One region of the Pseudomonas sp. Z003-0.4C(8344-21) genome, then DNA from elsewhere that is predicted to be linked to it. Evidence: predicted binding sites of a transcription regulator. Region 1 holds the regulator's gene; each other region holds the start of a gene.
The links. Region 1 encodes FliA, which starts transcription of late flagellar genes. Its sites were predicted from a motif close to CTAAAGTTTNNNNNNNNNNNGCCGNTAA; they were not measured.
Positions count from the first base shown of each region.

Region 2: BLU24_RS02170 (methyl-accepting chemotaxis protein) is a predicted target of FliA. The motif match lies at 2,343-2,370, and genes of this name have one in related genera.
Region 3: BLU24_RS14560 (methyl-accepting chemotaxis protein) is a predicted target of FliA. The motif match lies at 3,409-3,436, and genes of this name have one in related genera.
Region 4: BLU24_RS08320 (methyl-accepting chemotaxis protein) is a predicted target of FliA. The motif match lies at 1,790-1,817, and genes of this name have one in related genera.

Region 1 is NZ_LT629756.1:4,634,156-4,640,083, forward strand. It holds gene BLU24_RS20900 (chemotaxis protein CheA) at 1-921, opposite strand, end outside; gene BLU24_RS20905 (protein phosphatase CheZ) at 976-1,764, opposite strand; gene BLU24_RS20910 (chemotaxis response regulator CheY) at 1,782-2,153, opposite strand; gene fliA (RNA polymerase sigma factor FliA) at 2,321-3,061, opposite strand; gene fleN (flagellar synthesis regulator FleN) at 3,058-3,888, opposite strand; gene flhF (flagellar biosynthesis protein FlhF) at 4,005-5,345, opposite strand; gene flhA (flagellar biosynthesis protein FlhA) at 5,357-5,928, opposite strand, start outside.
Region 2 is NZ_LT629756.1:478,768-484,695, reverse strand. It holds gene BLU24_RS02175 (aldose 1-epimerase family protein) at 1-34, opposite strand, end outside; gene BLU24_RS02170 (methyl-accepting chemotaxis protein) at 254-2,230, opposite strand; gene BLU24_RS02165 (LysR substrate-binding domain-containing protein) at 2,421-3,341, opposite strand; gene BLU24_RS02160 (NorM family multidrug efflux MATE transporter) at 3,498-4,892, shown strand; gene BLU24_RS02155 (putative bifunctional diguanylate cyclase/phosphodiesterase) at 5,001-5,928, opposite strand, start outside.
Region 3 is NZ_LT629756.1:3,178,499-3,184,426, reverse strand. It holds gene BLU24_RS14585 (FMN-dependent NADH-azoreductase) at 1-495, opposite strand, end outside; gene BLU24_RS14580 (LysR substrate-binding domain-containing protein) at 623-1,531, shown strand; gene BLU24_RS14575 (MmcQ/YjbR family DNA-binding protein) at 1,528-1,887, shown strand; gene BLU24_RS14570 (DUF1294 domain-containing protein) at 2,004-2,432, opposite strand; gene BLU24_RS14565 (undecaprenyl-diphosphate phosphatase) at 2,429-3,259, opposite strand; gene BLU24_RS14560 (methyl-accepting chemotaxis protein) at 3,564-5,198, shown strand; gene pnuC (nicotinamide riboside transporter PnuC) at 5,349-5,912, shown strand; gene BLU24_RS14550 (AAA family ATPase) at 5,909-5,928, shown strand, end outside.
Region 4 is NZ_LT629756.1:1,797,908-1,803,835, forward strand. It holds gene BLU24_RS08310 (inorganic phosphate transporter) at 1-393, opposite strand, end outside; gene BLU24_RS08315 (transporter) at 633-1,655, opposite strand; gene BLU24_RS08320 (methyl-accepting chemotaxis protein) at 1,932-3,554, shown strand; gene BLU24_RS08325 (PepSY domain-containing protein) at 3,840-4,145, opposite strand; gene BLU24_RS08330 (glycerophosphodiester phosphodiesterase) at 4,300-5,427, opposite strand; gene BLU24_RS08335 (DUF2025 family protein) at 5,647-5,928, shown strand, end outside.

The sequences.
Region 1 (5,928 bases):
CGCGGCGCTGGCGTCAAACTTGCCTTTGCCGTGCAATTCGTCGAGCAGCGATTCGAATTCGTGGTCGCTGATCAGGTCGCTGCCGGCTGCGGCGGCGGCCGGTGCAGCAGGTGCAGCCGGGGCCGAAGCGATCGCCGATTCCAGCGCATCGACGGCGAAGTTGCCCTTGCCGTGCAGCTGATCAAGCAGAGCTTCGAATTCGTCGTCGGTGATGTCGGAGCTGTCGCCTTTGGCCGGTGCGGCAGGAGCCGCGGCGGTCGGTGCGACTGCGTCAGCCGCAAACTGACCTTTGCCGTGCAACTGATCGAGCAACGACTCGAACTCGGCGTCGGTGATTTCATCGCTGGCCGGCACATCGGCGGCCGGCGCAGGGGCCGCAGCGGCCGGGGCTTCGGCTTCGGCCTTGACGGCGTTCAGCGAGTCCAGCAACTGCTCGAATTCGTTATCGGTGATGTCGCCGGATGCGTCGCCTTCGACGACCAGTTCCTCGATCATCTCAGCCACTGGCGAAGCTGGGGCTTCGTCGGCGCTTTGCGGCTCGGCCAGACGCGCCAGCGCGGCCAGCAGTTCTGGCGTGGCGGCGGTGATCGGTGCACGCTCGCGGACTTCGCTGAACATGCTGTTCACCGCGTCCAGTGCTTCGAGCACGACGTCCATCAGTTCTGCATCAACGCGACGCTCACCCTTACGGAGGATGTCGAACACGTTTTCGGCGATGTGACAGCACTCCACCAGCTCATTGAGCTGAAGGAAGCCGGCGCCCCCTTTTACAGTGTGGAAACCGCGAAAAATTGCGTTGAGCAGGTCTGCGTCATCCGGGCGGCTTTCCAGCTCGACCAGTTGTTCGGACAGTTGCTCAAGAATCTCGCCGGCCTCAACCAGGAAATCCTGAAGGATCTCTTCATCGGCGCCGAAGCTCATTAATGGGGTGCTCCTACAGGTCTAAAAACCCAAAAAACCCGAAATTCCGAAAATCTAGAATCCAAGGCTGGATAACAAATCGTCCACATCGTCCTGACCGGACACAACGTCTTCTCGTTTATCGGCATGAATCTGCGGACCTTCACCCTGCGAGAGATGTTTTTGTGGATCTTTTTCGGCAAGCATCGCGGCACGGTCATGTTCGATGCCCGCAAAGCGGTCGACCTGACTGGCCATGAGGACGAGTTTGAGCAGATTGCTTTCGACTTCGGTGACCAGTTGGGTCACGCGCTTGATCACCTGACCGGTGAGGTCCTGGTAATCCTGGGCCAGCAGGATGTCGTTGAGATTGCTCGACACCGCACGGTTGTCCGTGCTGCTGCGTGACAGAAAACCGTCGACCCGGCGCGCCAGCTCGCGGAACTCTTCAGCCCCGACCTCGCGACGCATGAAGCGACCCCAATCGGCGCTCAACGTCTGGGCTTCATCGGCCAGACTGTTGACCACTGGCGTGGCGCTTTCCACCAGATCCATGGTGCGGTTGGCCGCGGCTTCCGTCAGCTTGACCACATAGCCCAGGCGTTCGGTGGCGTCGGTGATTTGCGACACTTCCTCGGCCTGCGGCATGTGCGGATCGATCTGGAAATTGACGATCGCACTGTGCAGTTCACGCGTGAGCTTGCCCACTTCCTGATACAGGCCACGGTCACGGGTCTGATTGAGCTCATGGATCAGTTGCACCGCGTCGCCGAACCTGCCTTTTTCAAGGCTCTCGACCAGTTCGACCGCGTGTTTTTTCAGGGTCGATTCAAAATCGCCCTGTGAAGATTCGTTATGCTCCATAGCTCCCCCGCGCGTTCTCAGCCGATGCGTTCGAAAATCTTCTCGATTTTGTCTTTCAACGCCTGAGCCGTGAAAGGTTTGACCACGTAGCCGTTCACACCGGCCTGAGCGGCTTCGATGATCTGCTCACGCTTGGCTTCAGCGGTCACCATCAACACTGGCAGGTGCTTGAGTTTTTCATCGGCGCGCACGTGGCGCAGCAGGTCGATACCGGTCATGCCCGGCATGTTCCAGTCCGTTACCAGAAAGTCGATGCTGCCGCTGTTGAGCACCGGAATGGCAGTGGTGCCATCGTCGGCCTCGACGGTGTTGGTGAACCCAAGATCGCGCAGCAGGTTCTTGATGATCCGCCGCATCGTTGAGAAGTCATCAACGATGAGGATTTTCATGTCTTTGTTCAATTCGACCTCCAAGCAGTCTTAAACGCGCCCAGCACCTGGACGCGCCACTTCAATCAATCGGCGCAGCACTTAAAGTTTGTCTGGAGCACAACGGATCGAGACCGGCGCCGCTCATCACCGCACCAGCCTCGTTTCGCAGTGTCCCCACACTGCCTTCAGCGCGCTCGCCACTCCCCCAAACGCCCCCGCAAACGGGCCGCGCACTGGCTGTGTAACTGGCTGACCCGCGATTCACTGACGCCAAGGACTTCACCGATCTCCTTGAGGTTCAGCTCTTCGTCATAGTACAGCGCCAACACCAGTCGCTCACGCTCCGGCAAATTGGCAATCGCGTCCGCCAGCGCCGTCTGGAAGCGTTCATCTTCCAGATCGCGTGACGGCTCCATATGAGCACTGGCGCCATCCTCGTGCAGCCCTTCGTGTTCGCCGTCCTGCAAGAGGTCGTCGAAACTGAACAGGCGGCTGCCCAAAGTGTCATTCAGAATCCCGTAATAATCGTCGAGACTCAATTGGAGTTCGGCCGCAACCTCGTGATCTTTAGCGTCACGGCCGGTTTTAGCTTCAATCGAGCGAATTGCGTCGCTGACCATCCGGGTATTGCGGTGGACCGAGCGTGGCGCCCAATCCCCTTTGCGCACTTCATCGAGCATCGCGCCGCGGATTCGAATGCCCGCGTACGTTTCGAAACTGGCGCCCTTGCTGGCGTCGTATTTGGTCGACACTTCGAGCAGGCCGATCATACCGGCCTGGATCAGGTCTTCGACCTGCACACTGGCCGGCAAACGTGCCAGCAAGTGATAGGCAATGCGCTTGACCAGTGGCGCGTAACGCTCGATCAACTCGTACTGCGCGTCACGCGCCGACTTCTTGTAAAGATTCATGCCACTGGCGGTCATATCACAGGCCCTGCGGTTTGCTGCACGAGACGCTCGACGAAAAACTCCAGGTGGCCGCGCGGGTTGGCCGGCAACGGCCACGTGTCGACCTTCTGCGCGATGGCCTTGAAGGCCAGGGCGCACTTGGAGCGTGGAAAGGCTTCGTAGACGGCGCGTTGTTTCTGCACGGCCTTGCGCACGCTTTCGTCATACGGGACGGCGCCTACGTATTGTAGGGCGACGTCAAGGAAACGGTCCGTGACCTTGGTCAACTTGGCGAACAGGTTGCGCCCTTCCTGCGGGCTCTGCGCCATGTTGGCGAGGACGCGGAAGCGGTTCATGCCGTAATCGCGGTTGAGCAATTTGATCAGTGCGTAGGCGTCGGTGATCGAGGTCGGCTCGTCACACACCACCAGCAACACTTCCTGCGCGGCGCGGACGAAACTGACCACCGAGTCACCAATGCCCGCAGCGGTGTCGATCACCAGCACGTCGAGATTGTCGCCGATGTCGCTGAACGCCTGAATCAGGCCGGCGTGCTGCGCCGGGCTCAGGTGGACCATGCTCTGCGTGCCGGACGCCGCCGGCACGATGCGAATCCCGCCCGGGCCCTGCAACAGCACGTCGCGCAGTTCACAGCGGCCTTCGATCACGTCGGCCAGCGTGCGTTTGGGGGTCAGCCCCAGCAGAACGTCGACGTTCGCCAGACCGAGGTCGGCGTCCAGCAGCATGACCCGACGGCCAAGCTCTGCCAGCGCCAGCGACAAGTTCACTGACACGTTAGTCTTGCCGACGCCACCTTTGCCGCCGGTCACCGCGATCACCTGTACGGGATGCATGCTGCCCATGTTATTTCTTTACCTTGTCTTGCATAGACGGAGGCCACATTACTGGCTGCGCGTTCCGGATCGGAACAATGCGTGGCAGACCATCGATGTAGGTACAAAAACTGTTCATGATTACCTCAGCCAACCTGCTTGGTCGGGCTGTGATAGATATCAGCGAACATGTCAGCCATGGCTTCTTCGCTGGGTTCTTCCTGCATTTGCACGCTGACGGCGCGGCTGACCAGTTGATGACGGCGCGGCAGATGCAGATCATCCGGAATCCGTGGGCCATCGGTCAGGTACGCGACCGGCAATTCATGACTGATCGCCAGGCTCAACACTTCACCAAGACTGGCTGTTTCATCCAGTTTAGTCAGAATGCAGCCGGCCAGCCCGCAACGCTTGTAACTATGATAAGCGGCGGTTAGAACCTGTTTCTGGCTGGTGGTTGCCAGGACCAGATAATTTTTTGAGCGAATGCCCCGCCCGGCCAGACTTTCCAGCTGCATGCGCAGCGCCGGATCGCTGGCCTGCAGGCCGGCGGTATCGATCAGCACCACGCGCTTGCGCAGCAGCGGATCGAGCGCCTGCACCAGCGACTGGCCCGGATCGACGTGGGTCACCGGCACATTGAGAATGCGCCCCAGGGTCTTGAGTTGTTCCTGCGCACCGATGCGGAAGCTGTCCATGCTCACCAGCGCCACATTCTGCGCGCCGTACTTGAGCACATAACGCGCCGCCAGCTTGGCCAGCGTGGTGGTCTTGCCCATGCCCGCCGGGCCGACCATCGCAATCACACCGCCCTCTTCCAGCGGCTCGACTTCCGGTACGGCAATCATCCGCGCCAGATGCGCGAGCAACATGCGCCAGGCCTGACGCGGCTCTTCGATATCGGTGATCATCGACAGCAGATCACGCGACAGCGGGCCGGACAGGCCGATGCGCTGCAGACGGCGATACAGATTGGCTTGCGCCGGGCGGCTGCCCTGCAGCTGATTCCACGCCAGCGTGCCGAGCTGCACTTCCATCAGTTCGCGCAGGCTGTTCAACTCAAAACGCATCGAATCCAGCGCACGCGGATCGACGCCCGCCGAAGCCTGCGCAGGCGCTGCGGCCGGACGCGCCGGTGCAGCGTAGGTCGGCTCGGTCAACGGTTCGGCAGCGGTCAGCGGCAGGCCGGCCGTCAACGGCAGCCCGGCGAACAACTGCTGATTGGTGTTGCCGTCGGCTTCGCCACGCAGGCTCAATTCGGCCTGTGCGGTGACGATGCGCGACTGGGTCTTGCGCAGCTCGTCCTCGAGTTCCATGTTCGGAACCCGTGGCGCCAGCGCCGACAATTTGTAATCCAGTGCTGCCGTCAACTCGACGCCGCCGGCAATGCGGCGGTTACCGATGATGGCGGCATCAGCGCCCAGCTCATCGCGAACCAGCTTCATGGCCTGACGCATATCGGCGGCGAAAAAACGCTTAACTTGCATAAACCACTACCTCAGCCGTTGGGCCCTACTGTCGCAACGATGGTCACTTGCTTGTTGTCCGGTATTTCCTGGTAGGCCAGCACATGCAGTCCGGGGACGGCGAGGCGGCCGAAGCGCGAGAGCATCGCGCGGATCGGGCCGGCAACCAACAGGATCACCGGCTGACCTTGCATTTCCTGACGCTGCGCCGCTTCGATCAACGAACGTTGCAGCTTCTCGGCCATGCTTGGCTCCAGCAGAACGCCCTCTTCCGAGCCTTGTCCTGCCTTCTGCAGACTATTGAGCAATATCTGTTCCAACCTTGGTTCCAATGTGATCACAGGCAGCTCGGACTCAGTGCCTACAATGCTTTGGACGATTGCACGGGATACGCCGACCCGCACGGCAGCCACCAGCGCGGCGGTATCTTGACTCTTGGCGGCGTTGTTGGCGATGGCTTCGGCGATGCTGCGGATATCGCGCACCGGCACGTGTTCGGCAAGCAACGCCTGCAGCACTTTGAGCAACTGCGACAGCGAAACCACACCCGGCACCAACTCTTCAGCCAGTTTCGGCGAGCTCTTGGCCAGCAATTGCATGAGTT
Region 2 (5,928 bases), 2.0 Mb from region 1:
CGCCGAGTGCGAGGGCGAGTTTGAGCGGGGTCATGGCAGCAGCCTTTATTGGAGTTGTGCCATTTTTATAGCGCTGCGGAAACGATTCAGCAAGTAGAGAGGGAAGACATCAGCAGTGGTTTGCCATGAATCGGCGGCGCTGCATTCGCGAGCAAGCTCGCTCCCACAGGGTTTTCGGGTGTTCACACAATGTGTGTTCTACCCCGAAAACTGTGGGAGCGAGCCTGCTCGCGATAGCTATTTCAGAGGCGCATCAACGAAAGCGATCAACCTCGGAACGCAAATCCGCCGCCAGCTTCTCCAGCTCTTTGGCGGTCACCGCGAGGTTGGAAACAACCTCACGCTGTTCACTGTTAGCCAGCGCAATGCTCTGCAAGTTGCTGCTCAGCAATGTCGCCGTGCTGCTCTGCTCCTGTGTCGCGGTGGTGATCGCGGCAAACTGCTGGCCCGCCGAACGGCTCTGCTCATCGATCCGCGCCAGCGCCGAGGCGACATTGGCGTTGCGCGACAGGCCTTCCTGCATCAGCACATTGCCCTGCTCCATGGTGCTGATCGCGTTGCCGGTTTCCTGCTGGATGCTGTGAATCATGCTGGAAATTTCATCGGTGGCCTGACGGGTACGCGAGGCCAGGCTGCGCACTTCGTCGGCGACCACGGCAAAGCCGCGACCCTGCTCACCGGCACGCGCCGCTTCGATCGCCGCGTTGAGTGCCAACAGGTTGGTCTGCTCGGCAATCGAGGTGATCACGCCAACGATGCCGCCGATTTCCTGGGAACGCTGACCGAGGGTGTTGATTACGGTGGCGGTGCTGTGGAGGGCGCCGGCGATTTGCTCAAGCGACGACGAGGCTTCTTCCATCGAGCTGCGGCCGATCTGCGTCTGCTGAGCATTTTCCTGGGCCAGACGCTGGGTGGCGCTCATGTTGTCGGCGATGTTCAGCGAGGTCGCGCTGAACTCTTCCACCGCGCCGGCCATGCTGGTGATCTCGCCGGACTGCTGCTCCATGCCGTCATAGGCACCGCCGGACAGCCCGGACAACGCCTGCGCCCGGCTGTTGACCTCTTCCGAGGAGCGACGGATGTGCTCGACCATGGTCGACAAGGCCTGGCTCATCTGGTTGAACGCACGGGACAACTGACCGATTTCATCGTTGCTCGACACGTTCAGACGTACGCTCAGATCACCCGCGCCCAACGCTTCGGCCTGCCGAACCAGATCGCTCAACGGCGCCAGTTTGCTGCGCAGCAGCCAGACTACCGAACCGACCGCCAGCAACATCGCCAGCAGACTGCCAATTGCCAGTTGCGTGCCGACGCTCCAGGTCACCGCGCGAATCTCGGCTTTCGGCATGCTCGCCACCACCGACCACGGGCCACCTTCGAACGGCACGGCAATGCTGTAGAAATCTTCGCCGTTGTCGCTCCAGAACTCGCCTTTACCCGGAGTTTTCACCAGTGCGTTGATGGCTGGCACCGCTTGGTCCAGCGACTGGACACCGGCGATCGGCACCAGCCATTTATTCTGCTCGTCGAGCAGGGCCAGCGAGCCGGTCTGGCCGATGCGGAAGCGCTTGAGGTTGGCGAACTGGGCGTTCTGCGCGTCGGTGTAATCGAAGCCGACATACAACACGGCAATGATCTTGCCGCTGCCGTCACGCACCGGCGTGTACTGCGACATGTAATAGCGCTCGAACAGCAGCGAGCGGCCGACGTAACTCTGCCCCGCCATCAACTTCGCGTACGCCGGGTTGGCATGATCGAGCACGGTGCCGATGGCGCGGGTGCCGTCCTGCTTGCTGACGTTGGTGCTGACGCGAATGAAGTCTTCGCCGCTGCGCACGAACACCGTAGCCACACCGGCGGTCATCTGCTTGAACTCGTCGACTTCCTTGAAGTTGTTGTTCAGCACTTCGTTGCCCAGATGCAGGCCTGGGGTCTGCACGCCGGCCACGGTCACGGGCTGGTCAGGGTGCACGCTCAGGCCGCTGCCGAAGCGCTTTTCGAACAAGCCGCTCAGGCGCAGGGTGCTTTCACGCAAGGTGCCGTGGAACGTGCTCAGTTGGTCGGCCAGCAGCCGCGCCTCACTGGCCAGATGCTCTTCACGGGTGGCGAGGTTGGCAGAGTCCAGCGAACGCAGGGCGAACACCGTACTGCCGCTGATGACAATCGCCAGTATCACGGCGAGGGCGAGGCCCAGCTGCGAGGCGATCCGAGCACGAGGTTGAGACATGAACAGCTCCTGGCCGAGCCACCGAATCCTCCTTGATCGCGGTAAATGCCCGGGAAAATATTCTAATAATGGGGGTGCAGCCTGGAACCGGCACGACGGTTCCACTTGCTCATAGTCGGCGGTGAATCCGAATACTTGAGCGCGCAACGTGGGTATGGCTTAAGGCCTGCATTGTCGCCGCTCCAACGTTTCAGCTCAAGCGCGCCACCGCTGGCAGTTCCATGGCGCGAACTTCGCCCTGGAGGAAGTCACTGAGGCGGCGCAAACGTTCACCTCCGGGACGGGTTTTCGGCCACACCAGGTAATAGTTCAGGCCACTGGCGACCGCCGTCGGCCACGGCAGGCTCAGACGTCCTTGGGCGACATCTTCAGCCACCATCAACAGATCGCCCATCGACACGCCGTAGCCGCGCGCCGCAGCGATCATCCCCAGTTCGAGGGTATCGAACACTTGCCCGCCCTTGAGTGAAACCTGATCCGACAATCCCATGCATTCCAGCCAACTGCGCCAGTCGCGACGGTCCGGGGTCGGATGAAGCAATTCGGTGGTGGCCAGCCGCTCCACATCCCACGGTTGGTCGTTGAGCAGATTAGGCGCACCGACAGGAATCAGCTCCTCGGCAAACAACAGGCTGGCTTCCCAGTCCGGCGGAAAATGGCCGTCGCTCAGCAGCACGGCGCAATCGAACGGTTCATCATTGAAATCCACCGAATCGATGTCCATCCACGCGCTGGTCAGTTGTACTTCGTTGCCCGGCTGCAAATGGCGAAAGCGACTCAGGCGCGCCAACAGCCAGCGCATGGTCAGGGTCGACGGCGCCTTCATGCGCAGGATGTCGTCTTCGGCGCGCAAAGTGTTGCAGGCGCGCTCCAGCGCAGTGAAACCTTCGCGAATGCCCGGCAATAAAAGCCGCGCGGCTTCGGTCAGTTGCAAATTGCGCCCGCTGCGCTGAAACAACCGGCAGGCAAAGTGTTCTTCGAGGGTGCGGATATGTCGACTCACTGCACTCTGGGTAATCGACAACTCTTCAGCAGCGCGGGTGAACGAGCTATGCCGCGCCGCCGCTTCGAATGCGCGCAGGGCATACAACGGTGGAAGGCGACGGGACATGTGCAAGGCTCCAGTGGCGGGATGCGGCCAACTTAGCAGAATCGGCGCTGGATGAGTTTTAATCATGCCACCCATCCTTTTTATCCCTTTGTGCAATTACGCCCACACGCCGAGAATCGATGCTCTCCTGTTCCCTCTGAATCGAGTGGTGATGACATGCAGCATCCTGTGCGTAGCGAACTCTGGGCCATTTTGCGGCTGGCCGGGCCGCTGATCGCTTCCCAGTTGGCGCACATGCTCATGGTGCTGACTGACACGCTAATGATGGCGCGCCTGAGTCCCGAGGCCTTGGCGGGCGGAGGCCTGGGCGCGGCGAGCTATTCGTTCGTGTCGATTTTCTGCATCGGCGTGATCGCCGCCGTCGGCACGCTGGTGGCGATTCGGCAGGGTGCCGGCGATATCATCGGTGCGGCGCGCCTGACCCAGGCCGGTTTGTGGCTGGCGTGGCTGATGGCGCTGGGGGCCGGCCTGTTGTTGTGGAACCTCAAACCGGTATTGTTGCTGTTCGGCCAGACCGAAACCAACGTCAATGCCGCCGGGCAATTTCTGATCGCCCTGCCCTTCGCCCTGCCCGGCTACCTGAGCTTCATGGCGTTGCGTGGTTTCACCAGTGCGATTGGTCGAGCGACGCCGGTGATGGTCATCAGCCTCGCCGGCACCGTGGCCAACTTCTTGCTCAATTACGCCTTGATCACCGGCATGTTCGGCCTGCCGCAGCTCGGACTGACCGGTATTGGCCTGGTCACGGCGATTGTTGCCAACTGCATGGCACTGGTGCTGGCCTGGCATATCCGTCGGCATCCGGCGTACGACGCTTATCCCTTGCGTGCCGGGCTGGCGCGGCCCAACCGGCAATACCTGAAAGAACTGTGGCGCCTCGGCCTGCCAATCGGCGGCACCTATGCGGTGGAAGTCGGTTTGTTTGCCTTCGCCGCGCTGTGCATGGGCACCATGGGCAGTACGCAAATGGGCGCGCACCAGATCGCGTTGCAGATCGTTTCGGTGGCGTTCATGGTGCCGGCCGGAATGTCCTATGCGATCACCATGCGCGTCGGCCAGCATTACGGCGCCGGGCAACTGATTGACGCGCGCATGTCCGGTCGCGTCGGCATCGTCTTCGGTGCAGTGGTGATGCTCGGTTTTGCCTTGGTGTTCTGGCTATTGCCGAACGAACTGGTCGGGTTGTTCCTTGACCATGACGACCCGGCGTTTGCCGAGGTGATCCGCCTCGCGGTCAGCCTGCTGGCCGTGGCGGCCTGGTTCGAGCTGTTCGATGGCACGCAGACGATCGCGATGGGCTGTATTCGCGGGCTCAAGGACGCCAAGACTACGTTTCTGGTCGGGCTTGCTTGCTACTGGCTGATCGGCGCGCCGGCGGCGTGGTGGATGGCGTTCCACCTGAACGGGGGGCCGACCGGGGTCTGGTGGGGGCTGGCACTCGGGTTGGCGTGCGCGGCGGTGAGCCTGACGCTGGCGTTTGAGTGGAAGATGCAGCGGATGATTCGGCGCGAGCCGCAATCTCAGGGCTTCAACATCCCTCAAGCCGAATGAGGTCCCCTGTAGGCCTTCGCCTGCTCGCGATAGCGGTGTATCAGACAATGCGAATGTCGGCCGTTGGAAAGCTATCGCGAGCAGGCGAAGGCCTACAGGGACAGATGTTCAGCTCACGATTTCCAGGGCTGGCTGCTGACTCGATCCAGACACCAGGTACTCCACCAGCTCCGCCAGCGGCAACGGCCGGCTGATCAGGTAACCCTGCACCTGATCGCAACCGAACCCGCGCAGCAGTTCCAGTTGCTCGGAAGTCTCCACGCCTTCGGCCACCACTTCCAGCTGCAGGTTGTGCGCAAGATTGATCATCGCGTGCACCAGTTTGCGGTTCTCTTCACGCTGTTCCATGCCGCCGACAAAACTTTTGTCGATCTTCAGCAAGGTGATCGGCAGGCTGTTGAGGTGTACGAATGAAGAGAACCCGGTGCCGAAGTCATCCAGCGAAAAGCGCACGCCGAGGCGGCCAAGGGCGTCCATGGTCTGCTTGACCAGATCGCTGCGGCGCATCACCGCGGTTTCGGTCAGTTCGAATTCCAGCCATTGCGCCTCGACCCCGCGTTCCAGAATCAGACGGCTCAAGGTCGGCAGCAACTGGCTGTCCTGAAACTGGCGGAACGACAGGTTGATTGCCATGTGCAGCGCCGGCAAGCCTTGCCCGCGCAGCGCCTGCATGTCGCGCAGGGCGCGGGAAATCACCCAGTAGCCCAGCGGTACGATCAAACCGCTCTGCTCGGCCAGCGGCACGAATTCGCTCGGTGGCAACAGGCCGCGTTCGCCATGACGCCAGCGCACCAGGGCTTCGAGGCCGACGATCTGGCCATCCTCAAGATTCAGCCGTGGCTGGTAATGCAGCTCCAGCTCATCGCGCCGCAGCGCCCGGCGCAGCTCGCTTTCCAGATCGGCCATGCTGCGCGCGTTGCGGTTGATACGCTCGTTAAAGATATGAAAGGTACAGCCCTGAGTGCTTTTGGCTTGCTGCATGGCAATGTGCGCGTGCCACATCAGCGGGTCGGCACCGGCCTGCGCGCGGGCGTGG
Region 3 (5,928 bases), 1.5 Mb from region 1:
GCCGAGGAAGCCCAACACCAGCTTCAGATATTCTTCGTGAGCGATGCCGCTGGCCTGACCGGCATGGATGCCGCCGGAGGTGGAAACGATCACCACTTTCTTGCCACCGCACAGGCCTTCAGGGCCGGCTTCGGTGTAACGGAAGGTCTGGCCGGCGACGGCAACGCGGTCGATCCACGCCTTGAGTTGGGTCGGCACGGTGAAGTTGTACATCGGCGCGGCGATCACTACGGCGTCGGCAGCGATGAACTCGGCCAGGGTGCTGGCGCTCAATTCGGCTTCGTGCTGTTGCGCGGCGTCACGCAGTTCAGCGGTGGTGCCAGCGGCGACCAGAGTAGTCGATGAAAAGTGGCTGATCGCGTCAGCCGCCAGATCACGGTAAGTCACCACGGCGCTCGGCTCAGCGGCCTGCCAGGCTTTGACGACCTGGCTGCTCAGCTGACGGGATGCCGAGTTGTCGCCCAGAATGCTCGAATCGATATGCAGCAGTTTCATGTGGATGCTCCTTAAGTGATCGCCGGTTGCGACGCAATGGAGACAATCCTACGCAAGAAACCAATGGATGATTAGCCGCCTGCAATGCGATAGTTTGTCCTATTGATAGAACAGTCGGATGACTCGAATGCAAAACCTCAACGATCTCTACTATTTCGCCAAAGTTGTCGAGGCCGGCGGGTTCGCCGCAGCCGGGCGTTTGCTGGGCATTCCCAAGTCACGGCTGTCGCGGCGCATTGCTGAACTGGAAGAACGCCTTGGCGCGCGTCTGCTGCAACGCACCACCCGCCAGCTCAACCTGACGGCGGTGGGCGAGCGCTACTTGCGCCATTGTCAGGCGATGTTGCTGGAAGCGGAAATGGCGGATGAGGCCGTGGCGAGCATGTCCAGCGAGCCGCGCGGGCGCTTGCGGGTCTCCTGCCCGACCGGACTGGCGCGGGAGATGCTGCCGTGGGTGATCAGCGAATTTCTCGGCAAATTTCCGCAGGTGCAACTGGAGGTGGTGCTGCTCAATCGCCGCGTTGACCTGGTCGGCGAAGGTTTCGATGTGGCGCTGCGTGTGCGCGAACACGGAGATGAAGATCCGTTGCTGGTCACCCGGCGTCTGCGTCAGGCGCAGATGGTCGTTGTCGCCAGCCCGACGTTTGTCGCGAGCCACTCGGTCAATCATCCGCAGGACCTGAAGAACCTGCCGGTGCTCGGCGCGCTTGAGGCCGATCGACTGGTCCATGTGCGCTTGCTCGACGCCCAGGGCAAAAGTTTCGAGCTGAACATGGAAGCACGCCTGGGCATCGATGACTTTATTGTGCGCAAAGCCTGCGTGCTGGCCGGCCAGGGTTTCACCCTGCTGCCGATGATGTATTGCGAAGAAGAACTGCGCAACGGCACGCTGGTGCAGATGCTGCCGGAGTGGTCATTGCCCGGCGGCTGGCTGCAAGCGGTGTATCCGCATCGGCGCGGGGTGATGCCGGCGGTGCGCGCGTGGATCGATCATCTGGTCGAATCGTTCAATGCCTGTGGGGAGCGACCGTTATGAGCAAGGGAAAAATGAACGAAGCCCAAGTGGCGGAGTTCTGCCTGGCATTGCCGGGCGCTCGGGAAGATTACAAGTGGGGCGGCGTTCGGGTGTTTTCGATTGCCGGCAACAAGATGTTTGCCTTGCAGGGACTGCGCGGCGACTCATTAGCCTTCAAGGTCGACAAGGATCTGTTCCTCGGCCATTGCGACCGCCCGGGCATTCATCCAGCGCCGTATCTGGCGCGGGCGCAGTGGATCATCATGCACCCACCCTACCCGCTGGGCGCCGAGGAGTTGCAGGGGCTGTTGCAGCGCTCGCATCAGCTGGTGGTGGGCAAATTGCCGAAAAAGACCCAAATCGGTCTGTTGCTATAAACGCGGTCCCCTGTAGGCCTTCGCCTGCTCGCGATTGCGGTTTACCTGTTTAAGATGTAGCGGCTGACACACCGCTATCGCGGGCAGGCGAAGGCCTACAGGGGGCGGAGGTGGTCTTAAGACAGTGTCAGCAGGTTCGAGCCGAGGAACAGCTGGTCGATCCAGAATACCTGATGCAGTACGACAATCACCCAGAACAGAACCTGAAACGACACCTTGCGCGTCTTGTGCCGGAACACTTGCTGGGCGATCAATGCACCCGGCCAGCCACCGGCCAGTTCCACGGCGTGGAGGATGTTTTCCGGGGTGCGCCAGGCATCGGCGCGGGCCTTGCGCTTGTCGGCCCAGTACATGAAGAACGCCAGCACACTGACAATCCCGTACGCCGCCAGCGGCACCAGAGAAATCCCGCGCAGCCACATCGACACGGAACCGAACAGCGGCAGCGCGCAAACCAACAACAGCACCAGCAGTTTGAATTTCAGATGTTGAATCGCGCCGCCCGAAGGCCGAGCTTCGGCGCGGCGCGCGCGGGAGTCATTCATGGCTTGGCCGCCGCCCAGTCGACCCAGCCGAACTGCCAGGTCGCCAGAATCACCAGACCGAACACGATCCGGTACCAGGCGAAGGCCGCGTAACTGTGGCTGGCAATGAACTTGAGCAGGCCGCGCACGGCGATCATGGCGAAGATGAACGCGGTGACAAAACCGATGGCAAACACCGGAAAATCTGCCGGCACAAACAGCTCGCGATATTTGTAACCGGAGTACACCGCCGCGCCGACCATGGTTGGCATCGCCAGGAAGAACGAGAACTCGGTGGCGGTTTTACGCGACAAGCCGAACAACAGGCCACCAATGATCGTCGAGCCGGAGCGCGAGGTGCCGGGGATCATCGCCAGGCACTGGGCGAAACCGACTTTCAGAGCGTCCTTCCAGGTGATCTCGTCGACCGTTTCGGCGTGCACCTCGTGCTGACGCTTCTCCGCCCACAACATGATCACCCCGCCCACCACCAGCGCGGCCGCGACCGTGATCGGGTTGAACAGATATTCGTGGATCAGGTCGGCAAAAATCACGCCCAGCACCACCGCCGGCAGGAAGGCGATCAGCAGGTTGGCGGTGAAGCGCCGTGCGCTTGGCTGGGTCGGCAGACCGATGACCACATCGAGAATCTTGCGGCGAAACTCCCAGACCACCGCGAGAATCGCGCCGAGCTGAATAATAATGTTGAACGCCATGGCCCGCTCACCGCCGAAATCGAGCAAGTCGGCAACGATGATCTGGTGTCCCGTACTGGAAATGGGCAAAAACTCCGTCAGCCCTTCTACAACTCCTAGTATCAGTGCCTGCAAGGCCGTCCAAAGATCCATCAATCCCCCAAAGAGCGATGCGCAGCGGCATGCTCCGATAGTATTTTTTTACGTTCACTGCGATCAGCGTAGCTGTTTATGGCTGTACCGATTCCGCGCGCACAGAATCCACACGAAACGGTAAAAATTCCGTGAAATTTCAAAATGGATTCAGGTTTTCACGCGCGGGGCCGAAATCCTAACAGACAAGCCCTAATAGCGCTGCCGCGTTATACGACTTGGGTCGCGTATGCCCACCCGCGTTATCGTGGTTGGATGCTGGCGGTCGATCATTACAAGAACAAGAATCCGGAGTGACAGCGTTATGAACAGCTTGCGCAGTGTGTCGATCAGCCGACGCTTGTGGCTCATCTTGATTGTGGCGGTGGTGATGTTGCTGACCTTGGGCGTGCTGATGCTCAAGCAGATCCATGACGACCTCTATCACGCCAAGGCCCAGAAAACCCAGCATGTGGTGCAGACCGCCAGCGGCCTGCTGACTTATTACCATGGCCTGCAGACCGCCGGCACCTTGACCAGGGAAGCCGCGCAGCAACAGGCGCTGACGGCGATTCGCGGCTTGCGCTACGACCAGAGCGATTACTTCTGGATCAACGACCTCACGCCCGTGATGGTCATGCACCCGACCAATCCCAAGCTTGAAGGCCAGAACCTTTCGGCAATCCGCGACCCTGACGGTTTTGCGGTGTTCAATGAGATGGTCGCCATCGCCAAGGCCAAAGGCGCCGGCATGGTCAACTATCGCTGGCCGAAACCCGGCGCCACCGACCCGGTGGCGAAAACCTCCTACGTCAAACTGTTCGAGCCGTGGGGCTGGGTGATCGGCTCCGGCGTGTATGTCGATGACGTGCAGGCCGAATTCCAGGGGCAGATGCTGAAAGCCTCGGTGATCGGCCTGGCCATCGCGCTGATCATGGCGCTGCTGGTGATCCTGATCGCGCGCAGCATCGTCCGGCCGCTGCAGGAAACCGTCAACGCCATGGCCAATATCGCCAGCGGCGAAAGCGACCTGACCCGCAGCCTCGATACCCACGGCAAGGACGAAGTCACCGAACTGGCCCACCACTTCAACGCGTTTACCGCCAAATTGCGTCGGGTGATCGGCGACTTGCAGGTCTCGGCCAGCGCCCTCGGCCAATCCTCCAGCGAGCTGGGCAACGACGCTTCGCAGGCGCAACAACGCAGCCAGCAGCAGTCGCAGCAGATGGAACTGGTCGCCACGGCAATCAACGAAGTGACCTATGGCGTGCAGGATGTGGCGAAAAACGCCGAGCACGCCGCCGCCGAAATGCGTGATGCCGAGGCGCAGGCGCAACAGGGCCAGATCAACATCGACGGCAGCCTGCAACAGATCGACAGGCTGTCCGGCACCATCGATCAAGCGGTGGAAGTGATTCGCACGCTGGCCGCCGAAAGCACGCAGATTGGCAGCGTGCTGGAAGTGATCCGCTCGATTGCCGAGCAGACTAACCTGCTCGCGCTCAACGCCGCCATCGAAGCCGCGCGCGCCGGCGAGCAAGGTCGCGGGTTTGCCGTGGTCGCTGACGAAGTGCGCTTGCTGGCGCAGCGTACGCAGAAGTCCACCGCAGAAATCCAGTCGATGATCGAGCGCTTGCAGAACCATTCCGAGGCCGCCGTGAAGGTGATCGGCGACAGCAGCAAGGCCTCGCAACTGACCATCGAACAGGCGGGGCTTGCCGGCGCCAGCCTCAACGCGATCGGCCAGGCTCTGCGCAATCTCAACGGCCTGAATGCCTCGATTGCCAGCGCGACGTTGCAGCAGGCGCATGTGGTTGAAGACATCAATCAGAACGTGACGCAGGCGGCGGGGCTTTCGCACAGCACGGCGTTGGCGGCGGAGCAGTCGAGTGCGGCGAGTTTGCGGCTTGGGCAACTGAGCGAACAGCTCAACGGGTTGCTGCGGCAGTTTCGCGTCTAGTCACCTTCCTTTGTAGGAGTGAGCCTGCTCGCGATAGCGGTGTGTCAGACAATGTGAGTTTCGCTGACACACCGCTATCGCGAGCAGGCTCACTCCTACATGTTTTTGTGTAAAATCCGCCCCTTTCTTCATTCCCCCCAAGGATCTTCAATGTCCGGGCTCGAACTGTTTGCCGCCGCCCTCGGTGTGATCGCCGTCTGGCTGACGGTCAAACAGAATCCGTGGTGCTGGCCGATCGGGCTGGTCATGGTGTTGCTATACAGCTGGATCTTCTTTGAGGTGAAGCTGTATTCGGACATGTTGCTGCAGGTGATCTACGCCGCGCTGCAACTCTACGGCTGGTGGCAATGGACCCGCGCCGGGACGATGCACGACGGGCGTGCGGTGACGCGGCTGGATGCGCGCGCCGTCGCCCTTGGCCTTGGCGTCGGCGCGCTCGGCAGTCTGCTGCTCGGCGCGGCGATGGCGCACTGGACCGACGCTGCGCAACCATGGCTCGACGCGGCGCTCACCGGTTTCAGCCTGGTCGCGCAGTTGTGGATGGCGCAAAAGCGTCTGCAATGCTGGGCGCTGTGGTTTGTGCTGGATGTGATTTTCGTCGGGTTGTTCATCTACAAGGGCCTTTACCTGACCGCCGCGTTGTACGGGCTGTTTACCTTGCTGGCCGTGCAAGGCTTCCGTGAATGGCGCGCCGACCCGGCGCTGCGCACATGAAAGTGGTGGTGTTGAC
Region 4 (5,928 bases), 2.8 Mb from region 1:
CAACAGCGCGATGATGCCGAACGCCACCGCGCCGCTGGAAAGCAGCACGCCGAGGAAGTTGAAAAAGCCCGACCAGACCACCGCCACATTCGGCGGCAGCGAGTGGGTGTAGATCACCGTCGCCACCGCGTTGGCCGTATCGTGGAAACCGTTGACGAACTCGAAGCCCAGCGCAATCAGCAGCGCTACGCCGAGCAGCAGAAACGGCGTCCAGGTGGTGACCACCGTGCCGAGTTCGTGCATGTCGTGCATCAGGCTGTAGGCGGTGAACAGCATGCCCATGGCCAGTACGGCGAAAAAGATCACGTAGGTGAACGGGCCGGGTTTCTTGTCCAGCGCGGGCCGGCCGCTGGCGGCAGGGGCGGGGCTGGCGGTCAGGGAGGGAGTAGCCATGAGCGGACAATCCTGAGCGAGGGAAGGAATGTCGCCCATGATCGTTGCAGAATGTTACAGAGAGACTGCGGCAGATCAGTGTTTGCCTGATTAGTCTGACCATTGATCTTGATAACGCCGAAGTCCCCTGTGGGAGCTGGCTTGCCAGCGATAGCGTCAGGTCAGTCAACATCCATGTTGAATGTCAGTCCGCCATCGCTGGCAAGCCAGCTCCCACAGGGGAACGGTGGCATATGTGGTCAATAATCCCCACGCTTGCGAAACGCCCAGCGCCCGGCGATCACGGTGAATGTCGCCACCAGCGCGACCAGTACCCAGAACCCGTGCGGGTCCTGCGACAACGGCACGCCGCCGACATTCATGCCGAAGAAACCGGCGATGATGTTGATCGGCAGCGCCAGTACCGTCACCACGGTCAGGGTAAACAGCGTGCGGTTGCTCTGTTCGTTGAGGTTGGCGGCGATCTCTTCCTGAAGCAATTTGATTCGTTCACCGAGGGCGGTGAGGTCGTTGATGATCAGCGCGAACTCCTCGGTAGACTTGCGCAACTCCTTCACGTCCTCCTTCTGCAACCACGGCGGCGGACGGTTGAGCAGGCGCAGCAGCGAACCCGGTTCCAGCGCCAGCAAGCGTTGCAGGCGCACCAGCACGCGGCGGTTGGCGCCGAGTTCGGCACGGTTGGTCGACAACCGCGAGGAGAGCAATTCGTCCTCGATCTGATCGACGCTCAGGCTGGTTTTGCGCACGATCTGCGTCAGCACCTCGCCCTGATCGCGCAGCAGATGCACGAGCAATTCCGACGGCGACCGAAAGCGCTCGCCGGCCTTCACCGACGAGCGCAATTTGTCCACCGAGTGCAACGGTTGCAGGCGTGCGCTGACGATCAGTTTGCTGCGCACACAAACCCACAGCGTCGATACGTCCGAGGAGACCATGCTGCTGAGGTTGAACACCACATCGTTGACCACCGCCAGCAATGCCGAGTCGACATGCTCGATGCGCGTCGAACGCGAGCCCTCATGCAGCGCTTCGAAAAATTCTTCCGGCAATTGCAGATGACTTTTCATCCAGCGCTCGCACGCTGCGTGGGCCAGGTTCAAGTGCAGCCAGAGGAATTCGCCGCTGTCGCTGTCGTCCTGCAAACAGCGCAAAGCCGTTGCTGAATCGACTTCGCGCCCGCGTTCGCCGGGCAGAAAACGAAAGCCATAGAGCAAACCGAACAGGTCTGGATCGCGATGGCTGATATCGAGGCTGTGGTTCATGGCGGCTCGCTGCGAGGAGGGCGGCTGATGCGGGTTTTACAGGTTCACCTGAGCGGCATCATCGCAATGTCACATGACCGTTATGTGACAGTAAAACGGCGTCAAATCAATGCCTTACCGGCTGTCGGAAGTTTCTCAAGAAGGGCTCTGGCACGCCGATCTCAGCTGAGTTAGGTTGCGCGCCATCGGCTTTGAGCCGAGGTTCGCCGACAGGGAGGTCCGGCCATTTTTCACGCTCGTTCCGGGCGTGCTCCACCCCTGTCGTGAGTATCTTCGATGCTGCAAAAATCCCTGAGAGCGCAAATGCTCGCCCTGTTGAGTGGCAGTCTGCTGGCGGTGCTGTTGATCGCGCTGGCCTGCTTCCATTTCCTGTCCAATGGCGTACAGAGTTACAGCCAGTTGCTCGCCGGGCCGTTGCACACCTCGCAACTGATCGACGAAGCCAACCTGCAATTCAAAGTGCAGGTGCAGGAATGGAAAAACGTCTTGCTGCGCGGCAAGCAGCCGGCGGATCTGGCCAAGTACTGGGGCCAGTTCGAAGAGCGTCAGCGCGACGTGCAGAAAATCCTCGGTGAACTGGCCAGCCAGAGCGGCATCGAGCCGAGCCTGAAATCCCGCATCGAACGCCTGCGTGACGAACACCGCCAACTCGGCGCGGCCTATCAGAAGGGCCGCGATGCGTATGTCGCTGCCGGCGGTGATCCGGCGGCGGGCGACGCGGCAGTCAAAGGTGTCGACCGTGCGACCAGCGATCAAATGAGCGAACTGGTAACTGAACTACGCCAGCAGGGCACCGAGCAGTCGGCGCTGATCAGTGCCGGCGCCGATCGCACTGTGTGGATCGGCTTGCTGGTGATGCTGGCGTCGGGGCTGTTGATCGGCCTGCTGAGCCTGTGGCTGGTCAACCGCAACCTGGTCGAGCCGATCCGCAAACTCATCGACTATGTGAGCCAATTGAGTCGCGGCCAGCTCGCTGCGCGTGTGACCAACGAGCGGCAGGACGAGCTGGGCAATCTCGCCACTGCGGCGAACACCTTGCGCGATTTCCTCGCCGACACCTTCACCCGTTTGCAGCGCAGTGCCAGCGATCTGGACAGCGCCAGCGGTGAGCTGAACGCCATCGCCACAACCATGGCCGGCGGCACCAACGAGCAATTCAACCGCACCGATCAAGTGGCCACGGCGATGAACGAAATGTCCGCCACCGCCCAGGAAGTCGCGCGCCACGCCGCTGATGCCGCACGCGCTGCTGACGATGCCGATCAGTCGGCGCAACAGGGCGAGAAGGTCATGCAGACCACCATCCATTCGATCACCCAGATGCGCGGCGAAATTGCCAACACCGCCACCGTGATCCGCCGTCTTGAAGCCGATAGCGGGCGCATCGGCAAGGTATTGGAAGTGATTCGCGGCATCGCCGAACAGACCAACCTGCTCGCGCTCAACGCCGCCATCGAAGCGGCACGCGCCGGTGAGGCCGGGCGTGGGTTTGCCGTAGTCGCCGACGAAGTGCGTAACCTCGCGCAGCGCACGGCGGAGTCGATCATCGAGATCAACCAGATCATCCAGAGTGTGCAGACCGGCGCGGTAGACGCTGCGCATGCCATCGACAACGGCCAGGCACGCAGCGATGAAAGCGTCGAGCAAGTGACCCAGGCTGGCGCGATGCTCGAGCGCATCACCCATGCGGTGGAAGCGATTCGCGACATGAACCGGCAGATCGCTACCGCGGCTGAGGAGCAGACTTCGGTGGCCGAAGACATCTCGCGCAACCTCACCGAGATCACCGCGATTGCCAGCACCAACCTGGATAATGTGCAGCGCACCGAGAGTGCCAGCCAGAATCTGCACGGTTTGTCGGGGCAGTTGAATGAAGTGACGGCGCGGTTGAGTGCTTGATTGGTTTGGGGCGTGGTACGTCAGTTTTTTCGGCGTGATGGCTTGCCCCTCACCCTAGCCCTCTCCCACGGGAGAGGGGACTGACCGCGGTGTGTGTTGGACATACGCCGACCTAAGATATCGAGTCGAACTCAGGTTTGAGCGGCCCGCAAATCGGCTCCCTCTCCTGGGGGAGAGGGCTGGGGTGAGGGGGAATCGATTTCCCAGTCACCCCAACTCACGCCAACCCCAGCCACAAAAAAGCCGCACGATCATTAGATCGTGCGGCTCTTTACCAGCGCTCTATCAAGTATCTTGCTTGTTGCTCAACACCTTGCCGGTAGTTGCATCAAAGTCCACATCGAACTCTTTGCCGTCAGCGGTCTTGAGTTCAACTTCATACTCATAACCGTTGAAGTGGTTATCCAGGTCCGTGTCAGTAATAGTCGCACCCGGATGCAGTTTCAGCGCTTCGGCGTTCATCGATTCCAGCGACTTGATCTTGCCGTCTTTCACCAGTTGCGGGATCTGGTCGATGCGTACGTCGGCCTGAGCCAGGCCAGCGGTAAGGGTCAGGGCAGCGGCGGTAAACAGGGCAGTCAAAGTTTTCATCGGTTCATTCCTTGGTTGTGCGTTGAAGTGGTTGATCTGTGTAAGTGAGTTCAGATTAACCAGCGCAACTTAATTCACCCTTAAATCTCTGCCTCGCGATAAAACTACTCTTTGTGAGCGAGCCTGCTCGCGAAGCAGGCGACTCGATAACGAATCAGAAACCGTTCTTCTTCAAAACTTCATCAACACTGCCAGCCGCCGGGCGCTTATAAAATTTCAACAGTTCACTGGCGCGGTTGGTAAAGATGCCATCGACACCGGCCGCCATGACTTTCTCGTAATCCACCGGCTCATCGACGGTGTAGACGTGCACGAGCATGCCCTGATCATGGGTGTACTGATTCATCCACGGCTGCACCAGATCCGAATAACTCTGGTCACCGCCATGGGTCAGCTTGGCCGACGGACCCGTACCGATAGCGCCCTGGGCATTGGCGAAGTCGACCCACTGCTTGAATTCAGCTTCGGACTTCGGTTCCTGTTTACCGTAGAAAACGTTCTTGTCCTTTTCACCGGAAGCGGCAAAGGTCACGTTCGATTTCGGCTCGATGCTGCCTTCGCCGACCCACAACAGCAGGATCTTCGGCACTTGCGGCATTTCCTTTTCCAGCAATTGCAGGCTGTTCTTGTCGAACGTCTGCAGGATCACCTTGCCTTTGCCCTGGCCGACGCCGAGCGCGCTTTTCGCCAGTTTCGAACCGGCCGGGCTCAGCCAGCCGCGGTCCTGCAGTTTTTCCTTGAGGTCATGTTCGATGCCGGGGAACAGCTGCGGCTCTTTGGTTTCGATGTACAGGCCCGGCTTGTGCTGTGGATTGGCGCGGGCGATGTCGATGATTTCATCGAGGGTCAGAATCTTTAGCCCGGTGTAGGACGGGCGCGCGCGATCCGGGTACTTGGTGTTGAACCAGCTACCGGCGTCGAGGGTTTTCAGTTCGGCCATGGTGAACGCGGTGGCCGGGCTGTCCTTGCGCTCCGGAAATTTGCTCGCAACGTCGGTGGTGCGCTGCAGATTGTCATCGTGCAGGGCGAACAACACACCGTCCTTGCTGCGCTGCAAATCCAGTTCCAGATAGTCGGCGCCCAAGTCGCGGGCCAGTCGATAAGCGGCGGCGGTGGATTCCGGCGCATCGAACGATGCGCCACGGTGAGCGATTACTGCCGGGTGCGGAATGCCGTGGGCTGCGGCAATGGCTTCAGGATCGCTGTGGCTGGCGGCCTGCGCCTGACCGAGGCCGAGCAGCAGACTCAGGACCAAAGCGCTTTTGGTAAAAGTAGCGGGCATGTTCGAGTTCCTTTCGCAGGCAATTTCAAAGAGCACTGTTTTAACAACTGAAGCGCTCGGGTGCCAGCGCAGGACCGACATAAACGTATTAAAAGCGAATTTTCCTGCACGTTTGTGGCGCCGTTTGCAGTACGCTAGCCCTCGGCAGACACCCCGGCAGAGGGTGCGCCGCTCAGTGGCCTGCGTGTAAACCATCGATCATCATTCGCGAGGTTTACCATGCGCATCACCTCCCAACTCATCTGCCAGGCCGCCGACGACCTCAAGGGCTTCGTTGGCCTGAACCGCAAGACCGGTCAATACATCGTCAGATTCAGCGAAGATGCCTTCGGCATGGACGTCGCCGACGACGGCGTTATCCCCGCCAGCGAATTCGTCTGGGCCCCCACGACCGAACAGACCATGACCCTTAAACGCGAGTTGATCCAGTTGCTGCTGGATCAACACATCGACGACCGGATCAACATCACCGAAGCGCTGCGCGTTTACATGAGCAAGGTG